DNA from 2 places in the Alteromonas nitratireducens genome. Region 1 is predicted to be linked to the other one. Evidence: predicted binding sites of a transcription regulator. Region 1 holds the regulator's gene; the other holds the start of a gene.

What was found. Region 1 encodes sigma-54, which starts transcription at its own class of promoters, with help from an activator protein. Its sites were predicted from a motif close to GTTGGCACGNNNNTNGNNT; they were not measured.
Region 2: a site for sigma-54 is predicted at 3,999-4,017, ahead of AB1N33_RS15895 (DUF2884 family protein). Genes of this name have one in related genera too.

The regions. Positions count from the first base shown of each region.
Region 1 covers NZ_JBFNPK010000015.1:34,230-41,851, forward strand. Annotated here, with positions in the region: gene AB1N33_RS12860 (hypothetical protein) at 1-432, shown strand, start outside; gene AB1N33_RS12865 (hypothetical protein) at 703-1,944, shown strand; gene AB1N33_RS12870 (HPr family phosphocarrier protein) at 2,732-3,004, opposite strand; gene rapZ (RNase adapter RapZ) at 3,004-3,849, opposite strand; gene ptsN (PTS IIA-like nitrogen regulatory protein PtsN) at 3,877-4,320, opposite strand; gene hpf (ribosome hibernation promoting factor) at 4,333-4,620, opposite strand; gene AB1N33_RS12890 (RNA polymerase factor sigma-54) at 4,649-6,124, opposite strand; gene lptB (LPS export ABC transporter ATP-binding protein) at 6,196-6,921, opposite strand; gene lptA (lipopolysaccharide transport periplasmic protein LptA) at 6,924-7,511, opposite strand; gene lptC (LPS export ABC transporter periplasmic protein LptC) at 7,465-7,622, opposite strand, start outside.
Region 2 covers NZ_JBFNPK010000026.1:23,047-30,668, reverse strand. Annotated here, with positions in the region: gene AB1N33_RS15910 (SDR family NAD(P)-dependent oxidoreductase) at 1-493, shown strand, start outside; gene AB1N33_RS15905 (sodium-dependent transporter) at 826-2,247, shown strand; gene AB1N33_RS15900 (NAD-dependent epimerase/dehydratase family protein) at 2,298-3,107, opposite strand; gene AB1N33_RS15895 (DUF2884 family protein) at 3,165-3,959, opposite strand; gene AB1N33_RS15890 (hypothetical protein) at 4,230-4,421, shown strand; gene AB1N33_RS15885 (mechanosensitive ion channel family protein) at 4,453-5,751, opposite strand; gene yihG (1-acylglycerol-3-phosphate O-acyltransferase, YihG family) at 5,751-6,641, opposite strand; gene yihG (1-acylglycerol-3-phosphate O-acyltransferase, YihG family) at 6,638-7,552, opposite strand.

The DNA of each region.
Region 1 (7,622 bases):
GAAAGGGAGATAAGAGCCATTTCGCCAGCTTTCAACCCGGCAAAATTCTACCACCAATACGATAACAAAATAGCAGGACAGTTTGTTCAACAAATCTGGGGGATTTCCACTGAGCAGGCAGTTATCCAGTACAAAACCAAGCAAGGTAAACAAGAGCAAGAGATAAAACAGTTTAAGCAATGGGCCACAAGCCAGCCATTGCCTTCTCCGCCGTATCAATATAGTCAGCAAGAACGTCTTGTGATCATTGCCCACATTGAACAAAACGATTGGCGTTGTCCGGGGGTGACTGGCACCAGAGGAGAGAGTCTTCCGTGGAAGGCATTTACCGCAGGATTAAACAAATGCTCTGTCATCAGTAAAGATTCAGTATTCAGAGACTTTGCCAAGAGTTACTTAATTGAATTTCGTAACCGCCCCGATGGAGGCTGATCATGAACCTGAGATCGGTTTTCTTAGCGTCGCTTTGCAGTTGTATTCACAGTGCACTTTATCCTTTTATGATGCTGGATGCGCGAAAGCTACGCCGGTTTTTGGCAGAGGTTTTCGCCATTATAGATTAAAGGTTCCTCTGAGAAAGCATTGTCAGGTGACCAATTGCTCAACCTGGATACGCTCCTAATTGGTTGGGAGTGTTCTGCTGGATATCTTATGGCCTGATGAAACTCAACAACGACGAAATTACACAAGGAGTGGTAAAAAATGAAACGATACATTTTTAAATTAACCCGTTGTTTGATAATTATTCCGGGATGGGTAGCGGTGTCTTCTGTCCATGCCCAAAACAGTGAAATATTTGCCAATACGCCATTGGGCCAATATATCAATAGCAATCCACAAGAGTTTTCCAAAATAGACCTATTTGTCACAGGTATCGGATCATATGCGGAGAGTCTGCTGCAGCAATCGTTGTCAGAAAACTCTCATCCCAATAAGTTGAACACAGTGAAAGCATTAATTGCCTGTCAAGACCTCTCAGGCGCGTTTTCCGAAGCAACAGACAGTGCAAGGTCAAGTACTACTGCCATCGCAAATTACAATGCCGCCATGATGCAGTGCCGCACCATAATGCCAAAATTGAAACCTTATATGGACAGTGACAATGCGACCATGATGCTTTGGCAGCGCAAAATGACGCCTTTGCTGCAAATTCCCCGCACTCTGCCTTTCCATGATATCCAGCGGGCCTATCACACAGAACTGGACAATAAAGCCAGTGCCCTAATAAACGGGGGCTCACATACTGCCACTTCTAAATCACCAAGTCCTAGTAAAAGTAACCTGACAACTGAACTTCCTCCTTTACCTAGTGAGCCATTTACGTTTAACTGGCAGGAGCTGGATGAGATTAAAGGCCACATACGCGCAGCGCTCAAAGCGTATCAGTTACACCAACAACCCGGTGAATGCCAGGCGTTGGCAGATTCAGAAAATAACGTGGTGTCTCTTTACAAAGTGGTCAATGAGTTAGTGAAATCTTGCAAGAGTACCCTATACACCAAAGGTTACGCTGGGAATTTAATTAATTTCAGTCTTGCATACCGCAAGCAGTTCTATGAAATTGAACAAAAGAATCAGGCATCGTCAATAGGTACCCTGCCTCTCCTGCCATCACAACCATTTCGATTCGTAAAGGATGAGGTGTTGGCCATAAAGTCATATTTATCCGCCGCCAGCGCCCAATCTCTTGATCTGAGTTATTCGCAACAAGTCGGCATGCATAAGGGGGAGGTATGTAAGACTGACGATGTACAAAAGCTCGGCACAGACCTTAGCGCTCCCTTTGTTAAGCAGTACTGGCAACAGGTTATTGGCCAGCTACAGAGTTGTGCGACCTTTATGTCACCGCACAATAGAGCAGCTTTGGAGCCGCTGCAGTCAATGCTGAAGGATTATATGGCTGTATTACAAGCACAAAAAAGTCGACCTTTTTTTGGAAAGTAAATGGCCATGTACAAAATGGGTTATCTCTAAAAAACACAGGGTCACTGAGAACACCGATGAGTATTGCCGCTGCAACCACTGATTTTATAAACCTCTCGCAGCGGCATTTTCAGGACCAAAGAAAAGAAGTGACTGATAGTGGCATTTACAGAAGTTCGTGAATTCTCTCGAAACCAGGGGCGTAGCTGCATAAGCCGGTATTTGATAAAGCCCGTTTAATGAACCTGTTAGTTCGACCTATTTTCAACATGGAAAGTGTATTCCTTGTTGAATTCATTAAGCTGGCCAACCTCAGAACCGTCGTCATGAAAACACCATCCGCTTTCACTGCATTCCATTGAAATTTCGGAAACGCTTTGCTTACCATTGAACGCATAAATGCTTATGCATTTTGCAGGTTCCTCTCCTCGTGTTGCGCCACAAAACATGACCCCGACAGGCTGCCATTGACACGAGTATTCGGCTCAATTTCTTGCAGAGGAAGAGTAATTGAATGCGCGGTTCCCTTTATTAAGGGGTAATGTTCTGCCTGGTACTCCTTGGCTACGTTTCTCCCCAAGGAAAAGTGATAAGACTGACACTCTGGATTGTCGACAGTAGTGATATAACGCACTTTGAGTTTGTAGGTCAGGGATGAGTCAATGCTACCGCTTAGATGAATATATTTTGAAAAAGGAGTGTCAGACCTGACCACACCTTCTGTTGACGAACACCCAGCCAAGACTAAGAGTATTAACATACTGAACCGTAATCGCAATCTGCCCCACCGCGCACCATAAGCCATTAATTACTCTGCCTCGTTAAACTTGCCAACGATGAGGGCCTCAATGGCATCCATGGCCTTGTCGGCATCGCTGCCCTCGGAGATCACGGTCACCTGCTCGCCCTGATGGCTTTCCAGCATCATCAGGCCCAGTACGCTGCTGGCATCGGCCTGTTTGTCGCCTTTTACCAGGGTCACCTGGGCATCAAACTGGTTAGTCAGCTGCACTAACTGGGTTGCAGCGCGGGCATGCAGGCCAAGCTTATTAACGATGGTCAGGGTTTTTTCGCACTTCATCAGGCTGACAACTCCCGGTGTCTGATTTGCACGTCAGGGTGAATGTCACTGAACGCCTTTGCCAGAGACTGCGCAATGAATACCGAGCGGTGCTGGCCGCCGGTACAGCCAATAGCGATAGTGACGTAACTACGGTTGTTGCGCTCCAAATGGGGTAGCCAGGTTTTCAGCAGGTTCTGAATCTGCCAGATAAATTTGGTCACAATTGGCTGTGAGGCGAGAAAGTGCTCAACCGGTCCATCCAGGCCGGTCAGATGTTTCAGATCGGGTTCCCAGTGGGGGTTTGGCAGAAAGCGGGCGTCAAACACGTAGTCGGCGTCTTTGGGAATGCCGTATTTAAACCCGAATGACTCAAATACCAGCACCAGCCGTGAACTCTTCTTACCCAGAATACGTTCCCGAATCAGTTCGGCAAGCTGATGCACTGAAAGCTTGTCTGTATCAATATATAAATCTGCGCGCTCGGCAACCGGCGCCAGCAGCACCGATTCGGCCTTTATTGCTTCTGCAAGCGAGATGTTCTGCTTGGATAACGGGTGGAGACGGCGGGTCTCACTGAAGCGCTTCACCAGAACGTCGTCACTGGCATCGATATACACCACGGTCATGGTCCAGGAGGAGGGCAGGTAGTCGAGAATCTCTACCAGCTCGTTCGGATCTTTCGGCAGGTTACGAACGTCAATGCTCACCGCAACCTGGTCGTATTCATCGACGACGGTGTGGGTCAGCGTAGGCAGCAGGTTAACCGGAATGTTGTCGACGCAGTAGTAGCCGAGGTCCTCGAGCGCGCGAAGTGCGACGGATTTACCGGACCCTGACCGGCCACTGATAATAATAAGCTTCACGATTCGCTCCCTGGGTTGTGATGCCGTTCACTGCAATGCAGTGATAATGTCGTCACTGGTACTGGCGCGACGGATGGCTTTTACGGTTTCTTTGTCGTTGAGTTTACTGGCTACCGTAGCCAGTGTCTGCAGGTGACCCTCAGTCTGATCTTCAGGTACCAGCAGGGTAAAAAAGATATCCACCGGCTGGTTATCAATGGCGTCAAAGTCGATGGCCGGAGAACTGGTCACCACAATGGCGATAACTTTTTCCAGGCCGGGGAGTCTGCCATGGGGCAGGGCGATGCCATTGCCAATCCCGGTGCTGCCCATACGCTCACGCGAGAGCAGACTGGTCAGTACGGCGGCCTGATCAATCTCGGGATTATTTTTGGCAGCAATGTTGCTGATAATCTCAAGAATTCGTTTTTTACTGTTGCACTGGACCGCACATTCGGTGCGGTCCAGGCTGACTAAGGCTTGAATATCCATAAACGCAATGAATTAATGCTTCTTCATCTTTTCCTTGTGTTTAATAACCTGCCTGTCGAGCTTATCAACCATACTGTCGATAGCTGCATACATATCGGTATCTTCTGAAGACGCAAACACTTCAGCACCGCTGAGGTGAACCGTCGCTTCGGCTTTTTGAGACAGCTTTTCTACATTAAGAATGACGTGAACGTTGGAAATATGATCGAAGTGGCGCTCCAGCTTGCTGAACTTAGTATCGACATAATTACGCAAAGAGTCGGTGATTTCGACATGATGACCGGTAAGGTTGATTTGCATATTTCGTCTTCCTTATCTTTGTGAGCCCCTAAATAAGGCTCTTACGTTGGTTAGACGGGGGGATCGCAAGCGATTCCCGGTATTTTGCTATTGTCCGCCGGGCAACCATAATTCCCTGCTCGGCCAACAATTGAGCAATCTTGCTGTCACTAAGTGGTTTACTGGGCTTTTCAGCCGCAACCAGTTTTTTGATCAATGCGCGAATCGCGGTTGAGGAACACTCGCCACCTGACTCTGTTGCCACGTGACTGGAGAAAAAGTATTTCAGCTCAAAAATACCCCGCGGTGTATGCATGTATTTTTGCGTGGTCACCCGCGAGATGGTCGATTCGTGCATATCTACCATTTCTGCGACATCATTCAGCACCATTGGTTTCATCATTTCCGGACCATGTTCAAAAAAGCCCATTTGTTGCTGCACAATACAGTTAGCCACTTTCAACAGCGTTTCGTTGCGTGACTCCAGGCTCTTAATGAACCATTTAGCTTCCTGCATGTGCGAGCGAATAAACTGGGAATCGCTGCTGTTACGCGCATTCCGGCTCATGGCCGCATATTGCTGGTTAATACTCAGTTTAGGCAGACTGTCGGGGTTAAGCTCAACAATCCAGCGACCATTTTTCTTCACCACCGACACATCCGGAATCACGTACTCCGGATCTTTGGTAACCAGGGCACTGCCAGGCCGTGGGTTAAGCGTCTGTAATAACCGCATGGCTTCACGTAACTGATCTTCCTTCAGACGGGATTTGCGCATCAGCGTGCGGTAGTCCTTGCTGCCAAGCAGATCACTGTATTCTTCAATCAGCATGCGGGCTTCAGCCAGCCAGGGAGTATCCTCTGAAAACTGTCTTAGCTGAACCAGCAGGCATTCCTGCGGGGTACGCGAACCGGAGCCAATCGGGTCGAATAACTGAATGCGTTTAAGCACACACTCGACCTCGTCCATCTCTACCGGCTCTTCGGTTTCATCTGAGTTAACACTGGCCAGAATGTCATCAAGTGGCACCGTCAGGTAACCGGATTCGTCAATCGAATCTATGATTGCCGTGGCAATGGCACGGTCGGTGTCGGAAAACGGCGTCAGACGCATCTGCCAGAGCAGATGATCCTGAATGTTTTCTGTGGTTTCACCCTGAAAAACCTGGTCATCGTCACTTGAGGGGCCAGGGGCAGGGGCAGATGACGCGGAATAATATTCGTCCCACGTACTGTCAATGGGAAGCTCATCAGGCAGGTCGTTTTTCTCTAACGCATCTCCGGCTTCTATGCTGTCACTGCTGGCCGAGACAGTCTCCTGATGATCGTCATTGTCGATATTGTTTTTTTCGGGCAGGTCATTGTCCTGACCTTCGTCAACCTCAAGTAGCGGGTTCGCATCCAGCGCTTCCTGAATTTCCTGCTGAAGGTCGAGCGTAGACAACTGCAGCAAACGGATTGCTTGCTGCAATTGCGGTGTCATTGTGAGCTGTTGACTGAATTTTAATTGTAAAGATGGTTTCATCTACGTCTTATAAGTAATGCTCGTGATTGTGTCTCTGTTATGCCGTGGCACGATGACATCTGACAACTTAACTATAGCCTGAATTGTTCGCCAAGGTATACATCCCTGACCTGTTGATTACTCAGTACCTCTTCGGCGGTGCCCTGTGCGATTAGCTCTCCGTGACTCACAATGTAGGCTTTCTCACAGACATCCAGCGTTTCCCTGACGTTGTGATCGGTGATTAGGATACCGATACCCCTGTCCCGCAGGTGCTGGATGATCTTCTTTATATCATTAACGGAGATGGGATCAACACCCGCAAATGGCTCGTCCAGCAAAATAAATTTCGGGTTGGCGGCCAGCGCTCTGGCTATTTCTACCCGGCGACGTTCACCGCCTGACAGGCTCATCCCCGTGCTGTTACGAATATGATTGATATTGAACTCATCCAGCAGCGCATCCGCCTCAGCTTCCTGTCCGTTTTTATCCAAATCCTTGCGGGTCTGGAGGATTGCCATAATGTTTTCGAGCACCGTCAGCTTTCTGAAAATAGACGCTTCCTGCGGTAAATAGCCTATACCGAGTCGGGCACGCTCGTGCATGGGAAGGTGGGTGAGTACTTCGTCGTCAATGTGGATTTGGCCTTTATCAAGCGGAACCAAACCTACAATCATGTAAAATGTTGTGGTTTTTCCTGCACCGTTCGGACCCAGTAAGCCCACAATCTGGCCAGTCGACACCGACAGGCTCACATCTCTGACGACCTGGCGGGCTTTATACGATTTCGCCAGACTTTGTGCGGTCAGGGTTGCCATAATTATTGCTGGTCCTTCTGCTGGTTCTGGTCGTCGTCTTTTTTATCTTCCCCGTCTTTCTTGTCATCGCGGGTCAGCTTTTTTATCGCCTGGGGACGGAATACGGTGGTCACGCGGCCATCGCTGTTGCCCGTGGCCAGCAACTGCTCTTTGGCCATGTCATAGGTAATTTTGTCGCCCTGAACCATGCTGGTATCCTGCTGTAACTCGGCATTGCCCTCCAGCGAAATCGTGCGTTTTATCACCTCGTAACGGATCTCTCTCGCTGTCGCTCTGACCTGCGTGCCGTCCTCCATTTTTTGTGAATAGCTGGCCGGATTGCCGCGTGCGACAAAGACTTCTCTGCCATCTCCTTCGGTCGCAATCACCTCAACCTCATCGGCATCGATAACCAGTGTGCCCTGCGTTATGCGGACATCGTCCTTAAACAGGGATGTTTTGTTTTTGCCGTCAACAAACTGCGACTTGGAATCGACTTTTATTGGTTTGCTAAAGTCGCTTTCACCGGCAAGTGTGACACCGGTAGCGGCCAGAACAACGACACTAATTGCCGGGAGAATAAACCGTTTGAACATGATCAATGAGCTCATATTGTTGTGACTGAAGATCGGCTTTAAATCCGTTGCTGGAAATCACATACCGTGACCCCATAATTTCAACGGGCTGATCAGACGTCATTTTTTTACTATCAAGGTTAATTT
Region 2 (7,622 bases), on a different contig from region 1:
CATTGGTATGCTGCATGGTGACGTCGACGGCCACGCCATATTTCCGGAAAAAAAGCTGGAAGAACTCAATGCGACACAACTGGCTACGTATTTTTCAGTCAATACCATTATGCCTGCACTGTGGTTAAAGCATCTTGTCAGCGTAGTCGCGGATAACGCCACGCTGGTCTTTTTGAGTGCGCGGGTGGGCAGTATCAGTGATAACCGGCTTGGTGGCTGGTATGGGTATCGCGCGTCCAAAGCTGCGCTGAATATGATGGTAAAAACCGCTGCCGTTGAATACCGCCGACGTACCAAAAATACTACGCTGGTGTGTTATCACCCGGGTACAGTTGATACCGGACTCTCCGAGCCATTCCAAAAGAACGTGAAGCCTGAAAAGCTCTTTGAACCTGACTTCACAGCGAAGCAACTGCTCACTCACATAGCAACGCTTGAGACGGAAGATAGTCCTCATTTCATTGACTGGGACGGCAAAGTGGTAAGTTGGTGATACGCCCACCTTTCCATTGTCTGCGGTAAGCACCAAGACATTTACTGTTGCCATTGCTAACATGCGTGGAAGGTTGTACGGCAGTCGGGCAACAGGAAGGAAGGGAGAGTCCAAACAGAAACACGCCGTGAACCCATCCATGGGGGCTCTCCAACCGCATCCATGCGGTTGGAAGGTTTCTGTTTGGACTCTCCCTTCCTTCTTTGCTTCCTGGCCGCACCTGGTATGAAAAGGTGGCATCAGTGCAGTTTTAATCGACAGGGTCGGTTCTTTTTGCGCATAATCGCCATCCCGATAATAAGAAATGACAGAACAACAAGAGGAAGCGGGTTATGAGCGGGGCCAGAGAACAGTTTGGATCGCGCATTGGATTTATTCTGGCAGCAGCAGGGTCTGCAGTTGGTATAGGTAATCTGGTGGGTTTTCCGGTAGGAGCTGCAAAAAATGGCGGTGGTGCATTTTTGGTGATGTATGCCATTTTCGTTTTTGCCATCTGTCTGCCTGTGATGATGGCTGAAATGTCCGTAGGACGACATGCCAGAAAAGATCCACTGGGGGCGTATAAGGCGATTGGTAACAATTCCTCCTTCTGGAATCTGGCAGGCTGGCTGTCCATTATTACGCCATTCATGATTGCCGTTTTCTATATGGTCATTACGGTGTGGATTTTTGGGTATCTGTTTGAAGCGGCTACCGGCAATCTGGACACGCTGGCGAACGCGGATACCTTTGGTACGTTCATCAATTCTCCTTCCATCTTTATCTACATGGCGGTGGTCGTTGGCATTGTCTATCTGATCCTGCAGGGCGGGGTAAAAGAAGGCATTGAGAAAGCGGCCAAATTACTGATGCCGTCACTTTTTGTCATGCTGATTGGCCTGGTGATATTTGTTCTGACCCAGGACAACGCCATTGAGGGGGTGAAGTTCTACGTTATCCCTGATTTCTCTAAAATTACCGCGCCGGTTGTTAATGGTGCGCTGTCGCAGGCCTTTTTCTCGCTGTCGTTAGGGATGGGTATATTGCTGACTTACGGCAGCTACATCGATAAAAATGCCGATGTGCCAAATTCCTCCAAACTGGTCGCGCTGACAGATACTGCAGTGGCCTTTACGGCGGGTCTGATGATTCTGCCGGCTATTTTTTCATTCAATCCTGACACCAATCCGGCAGAACTGAGTGAATCGTCAATTGGCATGATTTTTAATTACCTGCCGGAAATCTTCCTGGCACTGCAGGATTCGATTGGTTACACAGGGGCGTCAGTTGTGGCCAGTTTGTTTTTCCTGCTGGTGTTTTTTGCTGCCATTACCTCACTGGTTTCCATTTTTGAAGTACCGGTAGCTGCTCTGATGGATGAAAAAGGGGTGGGCCGCAAGACTGCGCTGTTCGTTCTGGGTGTGGTCATGATTGCCCTGGCTGTGCTCAGCGCCCTGTCGTTTGGCTATGTTGAAGGCCTGACCTCATTCACGCAGTATGCCGGTCAGTCGAAGTCGTTTTTCGATATCATTTATGACGTATTTTATGAAACGATTCTGCCGCTGAATGGATTCTTAATCTGTATCTTCGTGATTTATCGCTGGAAGAAAGCCAATTTTAACCGTGCGCTGGAAGAGGGCGCAGACGGGTACAAGGGCACATGGTTTGAAAGGTACGTCGATGTATCGGTCGGAACCTTCATTCCCGCCATTCTGCTGGTGATTTTCATCAACACCGTCGCCGTTAAATATTTTGGTGTCAGCCTGTTCGGCTAGGCACGCGGTTGACACCGGCGCCGGCGTAGCCCGGCGCCGCCGCTATACCATCACGTCATATCATACGGGCTGGGGTACGCCAGTGTCATTGACAGGGTCTCAAGCGTCGCTGTGGGATCTACACATTTACCCGTTGGCACTGCGTCGGTGTCTGAGAATATAGGTTCAGGCAACTGCATAGCGCGTGCAATCGCCGGATAGTACTCTCCACGCTTTGGGTGGTCGGTGGCCGCTAAATGCAGTGCACGGCAAACCGGGCCAATCCCGGCAAGACGGCGGATAGCCTGTATCACGTCATCGATGTATACCAGGTTGACGACTTTATTGCCTGCCTCTAAGGTTTTGCCTGCCAGAAATTTTACCGGGTGCCGGTCAGGCCCCACCAGACCTGCCAGTCGCAGAATACTGAAGTGATCAGGCAATGTCTGTGTCACCATCGCTTCTACTTTGCAGTTTGCCTCTGCTGATGGCGTATCTGGGCAAAGTGGACTGCGTTCTGTCACCGTTCCCTCGCCATCAGCGCCGTAAACGGACGTTGTGCTGATAAAGATAACGTGTGCGGGCCCCGCTGTGGCTATGGCTTCTGTTAAGTCTGCCATGTCCTGTAGGTATGTTGTGTGCTCGGTGGCTTTTCGCCCGGCAGGAATATTCAGAATGACAACCGCGTCTTTAGCTGCCTTTGCCACCTCACTGGCGTCATCACCCAGACTAAACGGTATTGCCTGGATGCCGCGCGTGCGCAGTGAGTTCGCTTTTTCCTGTGAGCGGGTTGTACCGCTGATGCTGGCCTCCGTGCTGATGGCCGAAGACAGGTGTTGCCCCAGCCAGCCGTGACCGCAAATGAGAAAAGGAGTATGCATAAAAAAGCCTGTTACCTGACGATTGCCGGGTAACAGGCTAGCACGAGGGGATAGGCTTTACATCTTTGACGGGCGGTAATTAATGTCCATCATGTCGAGGTCTTCAAGACCTGGAATAGTGCGCTGCATCTCGTTTTCTGCTTCCTCTGCTTTTGCCAGCACGGCGCACAGCTGTTCGGCTTTGTCCTCAAGCTGGAGTGCCTGCGCTTCAACACGTTGTTCAATGGTGTCACCGAAGCGCTCCATTTTCTCTTCAAAGGCTGCCATATCGCCGCCTTCCCACAGCATTTGGGTGCCCAGGGCGATGAGTATTTTACCCATTGACTGACTGATCGCTGACTCCATGCGCTGTTCAAACTGCGACTCCCAGCCGCCTTCCAGCCATTCGTTTTCTTCCAGCTCCCGGGTACTGATGCGGATATTGCCGTCAGCGTCATAAAACGCGCGGTCCATCTCTTCGGACATTTCTGTAAACAGATCGTCAAACTCCATGGTCACGTCATTATCGGCACCGAAAAGCTCGGAAAATACATCGTTAATGGTGGTGCTGGCAAGCGCAATACCGTCAGCAGCAATACTCAGTGACATTGGGATGGCTTCATCCACATGCTGGTAATACTGGCTTACCCATCGTTGTTGCTCCGCATTAAGCGACTGCACCTGGTTGTTGATGGTGAGCGTGTGATCCTGAGAGATTGTCATTACGCTGCCATTTTCCATATCAACGGTGAGCAGACCTTTGTGGTATTCAACGTTACCGTCCAGGTTGATATTGCAGTTGTCATGGGCCAGCGCCTGTGATGCGACCGATAAACCGATTAACGATACCGCTGTGCTTACAATGCGTTTCATAATGTCCTCGAATATGTCTCGTCGTAGTCTCGGTACTTTCAGCAAACGGCAGGCCAAAATTTAAAAGTTATAGAAAACAATGGGTTGAGTTTTCTCTGTGCCATGTGATGTGATTATTTTTCGACACTGAGTAGCGAAAGACTTAACAAAATAGTCAAATTGACCAAGATCAAAACGTATGCATTTTATTTCACAGAATGCTACAGAGACTTCGCATTTCTCTGCGTTTTAGGCATAATACGCGCAATGACGCATAGGGGGTATTTAATAATGGCTGACTGGATTAATGCAATCATGTTCGGCGTAGCGCTGGTCGCATTTACGCTGGGTCTGAGCAGTATCATCATGGGCTTCATGTCGTCTGCAGAAGGCAGCAAAGGCATGCAGGAAAAAATTGAATATGGCTTTTTCGGGGTATCCGGTCTGGTTGTATTTCTGATGATGGGCTACGCTCTCGCATAACTCAAAAAAAGGCGCTAAGGCGCCTTTTTTATTAATCTGCGCTGCCAGATGGCAGTGTGTTTCTGGTTAGCAGGTCGAGATGGCCGTCGCGCTGGTAGGCGCGTAATTCAAACTGCGGCAGCATAGCCATAATATGGTCAAACACATCTGCCTGAACTTTCTCGTATTCTGTCCATTCCTGTTTCGCACTGAAACAGTAGATCTCGAGCGGTAATCCCAGTTCGGTGGGAGGCAACTGACGCACCATCAGGGTCATATCATGATTGATAGCGGGATGTCTGCGGAGATAGGCTTCCAGATAGGCTCTGAATGTACCAATATTGGTCAGGCGACGACTATTGAGCAAATCAGACGCGTCAATGTCATTGTCTTTGTGATAGGCCTGCAACTCTCTGACTTTATCCTGGATGTACGCTTTGATATGCCGGATTTCAGAGAAGTGGGTCAGCATCGCCTCGTCGCATAACCGGACTGAGTGTATGTCGATATTAATGGCGCGTTTGATACGCCGGCCGCCAGATTCCTGCATGCCGCGCCAGTTTTTGACCGCCTCGTTGGTCAGACTGTAGGTGGGCAGTGTTGAGATTGTTTTATCCCAGTTTTGCACTTTAACGTTGGTCAGGCCTATTTCAATGATTTCACCATCGACCTCGTATTTCGGCATTTGGATCCAGTCTCCGGTATTAAACATCCGGTTGGCGGCAATCTGTATTCCCGATACAAATCCCAAAATAGTGTCCCGAAAAATCAGTAGTAATACTGCGGCAATGGCGGTCAGTCCGGAAACAATAATCAGCGGGCTTTTATCAATAACCAGCGAAATACTCAGCAGGACCACCAGAATCGCAAGGATCAGCTTAATCACCTGAATAAAGCCGGTAATCGGTGCGCGTTTCGACATGGATGATGCGTTATACACATCTTCCAGCGTGCTGAGCAGGGCAAACACCGCAAGCAATGCCGTAAACAACATATACAGCATGGCACCCTTGGTCAGGACGGCATTCAGTAAGGGCGAGGAATGGATCAGTGCGGGGGTCAGTAAAACGATGCACAGTGCCGGCAGCAAGTGAAACAGTCGGCGAAAGAAGCCGTGTCGCAGCAGGCCGTCATCCCAGGTTGCTTCCGACCGTACTATCCATGCGGCAACCTGCGGGCGGATAAACAGCCGGGCGATGCCGTATACCAGCGCAGAAATTACCAGGATGGTAGTGACCGCGAGTACGTTGAACAGTACGCTGTCTTCCTGCAGTCCGGGCAGGGCTGTAGCAACCAGGTCAACAAAACCCTGGCGTACTGACGAGGTGAGCTGTTCAGTTTCCATTTGCATTATTGCTCCAGCAATTGCGCGATGCGCGCGTCCTTGTTTGTCCAGTGTGTATTGAGCCAGCTCTGGAAATACTGACGCATATCATCGTCTGCGGCAGGCTCGTCGCCGGCTCTGTCGGGTACCGACAACACATTCACGTCGACCACGATGCGTTTCATCTGCCCGCTAAGCATGGCCAGCATCGGATGATCCGCGTTGTCGGGGTACAACAATGAAATATCCAGCACATTGGTAAATAAATCACCCATGACCGCCAGTGTGAAGGCGACACCACCTGCCTTGGGGGGCAGAAGATGACGAAACGGACTGGCTTTCATGCGATGCTTTTCAGGCGTGAAACGTGTGCCCTCAACAAAGTTAATCACGGTGGTCGGTGTGGTTTTGAATTTCTCGCAATAAGCGCGGGTGGTTTCCAGATCTTTACCTTTCCTTTCCGGATGCTTCTGAAGATAAGCACGGCTGTAGCGACGCATAAACGGCATATCAAGTGCCCATGCGCCAAGACCAACAAAGGGCATCCAGATAAGTTCCTGCTTGAGAAAGAATTTGGGCGCCGGGATCCGCGTTGCCGCAAATTCAATCAGCAGGATGATATCAAGATAACTCAGGTGGTTAGCAATGATCAGGTACCAGTGTTCTTTGCTGAGTGTACCGTCAATCCGTATATCAAAAGACACCGGATTAAACAGCTGAATAAAGAACACGCTGCATTTTCCAAAACAAAACATGAAGAAATGCATCAGTGCCTGTAAAACCGTGCGAATTGCCTTTACCGGCAGGACCAGTTTAATCAGGCCAAACAGGATGATCAGCCCGCCCCACAGGGCCAGGTTCAGGATTTGCAGACAGGTATGAATAATGAAAATAAACGGTGACAACAACATTCTCATGACGGTGACTTCACTGCTTTCATCGTATCGAGTAACTGATCTTTTTGCGTCCAGCGCTCATTAAGCCATTGCTGGAATCGTGCGCGAGTTTCGGGATTGGAAAAATAATCGTCATTAAAAAAGCCCTGGCTGACAATGTCCTTAATCGGCGTGACCATGATATGAACATTAATGTTCTTCACTTTACCACAGACAAAATCCCAGAATGAGGGCACTCCGCCCGGGTAGTCGATAGTCACATCAATCAGCTTGTGAAGCTGATTTCCCATGGCTGACAGGACAAAAGCGACACCGCCAGCGCGTGGTTTGAGCTGATGTCTGAACGGGGAACCCTGGGCATCATGCTTTTGTTTTGAAAATCGCGTGCCCTCGACAAAATTCATAATGGAGACCGGTTTGTGACGAAACTTTTCACAGGCTTTGCGGGTGGTTTCCATATCTTTACCCTTCATATGCGGGTTTTTAGCCAGAAATGATTTGCTGTAGCGGCGCATAAACGGGAAATCGAGTGCCCACCAGGCCAGTCCCAGTACCGGTACCCAGATGAGTTCTTTCTTGAGGAAAAACTTCAAAAACGGAATTTTGCGGTTGAAAATCCGCTGAAGCACCAGAATATCCACCCATGACTGGTGATTCGCGGTAACCAGATACCAGTCCTTCGGTGTCAGTTGACTCAGGCCTTCGACCTGCCAGCGGGTATTGCTGGTCAGGCGCTGATTAAGGTTGTTGACGGCAATCCAGCTGGTGGCGCAGCCATCCAGAATATGCGAAATAAAGCGCCGCCATGGCGTTATCGGGATCAGTTTGAAGACTGAAAAAATGAAAATTGGGGTTGCCCAACACAGCGTGTTGAAAAAATAAATAGTTATCGAAATGGCACCAATAATGTGATGAATAATTGGCTTGATCATCGTACTCACCTCAGAAAATAGGCCGTTAGTGTAAACGATGTTGATCTAAAAACCGATACGCCGTTTACTG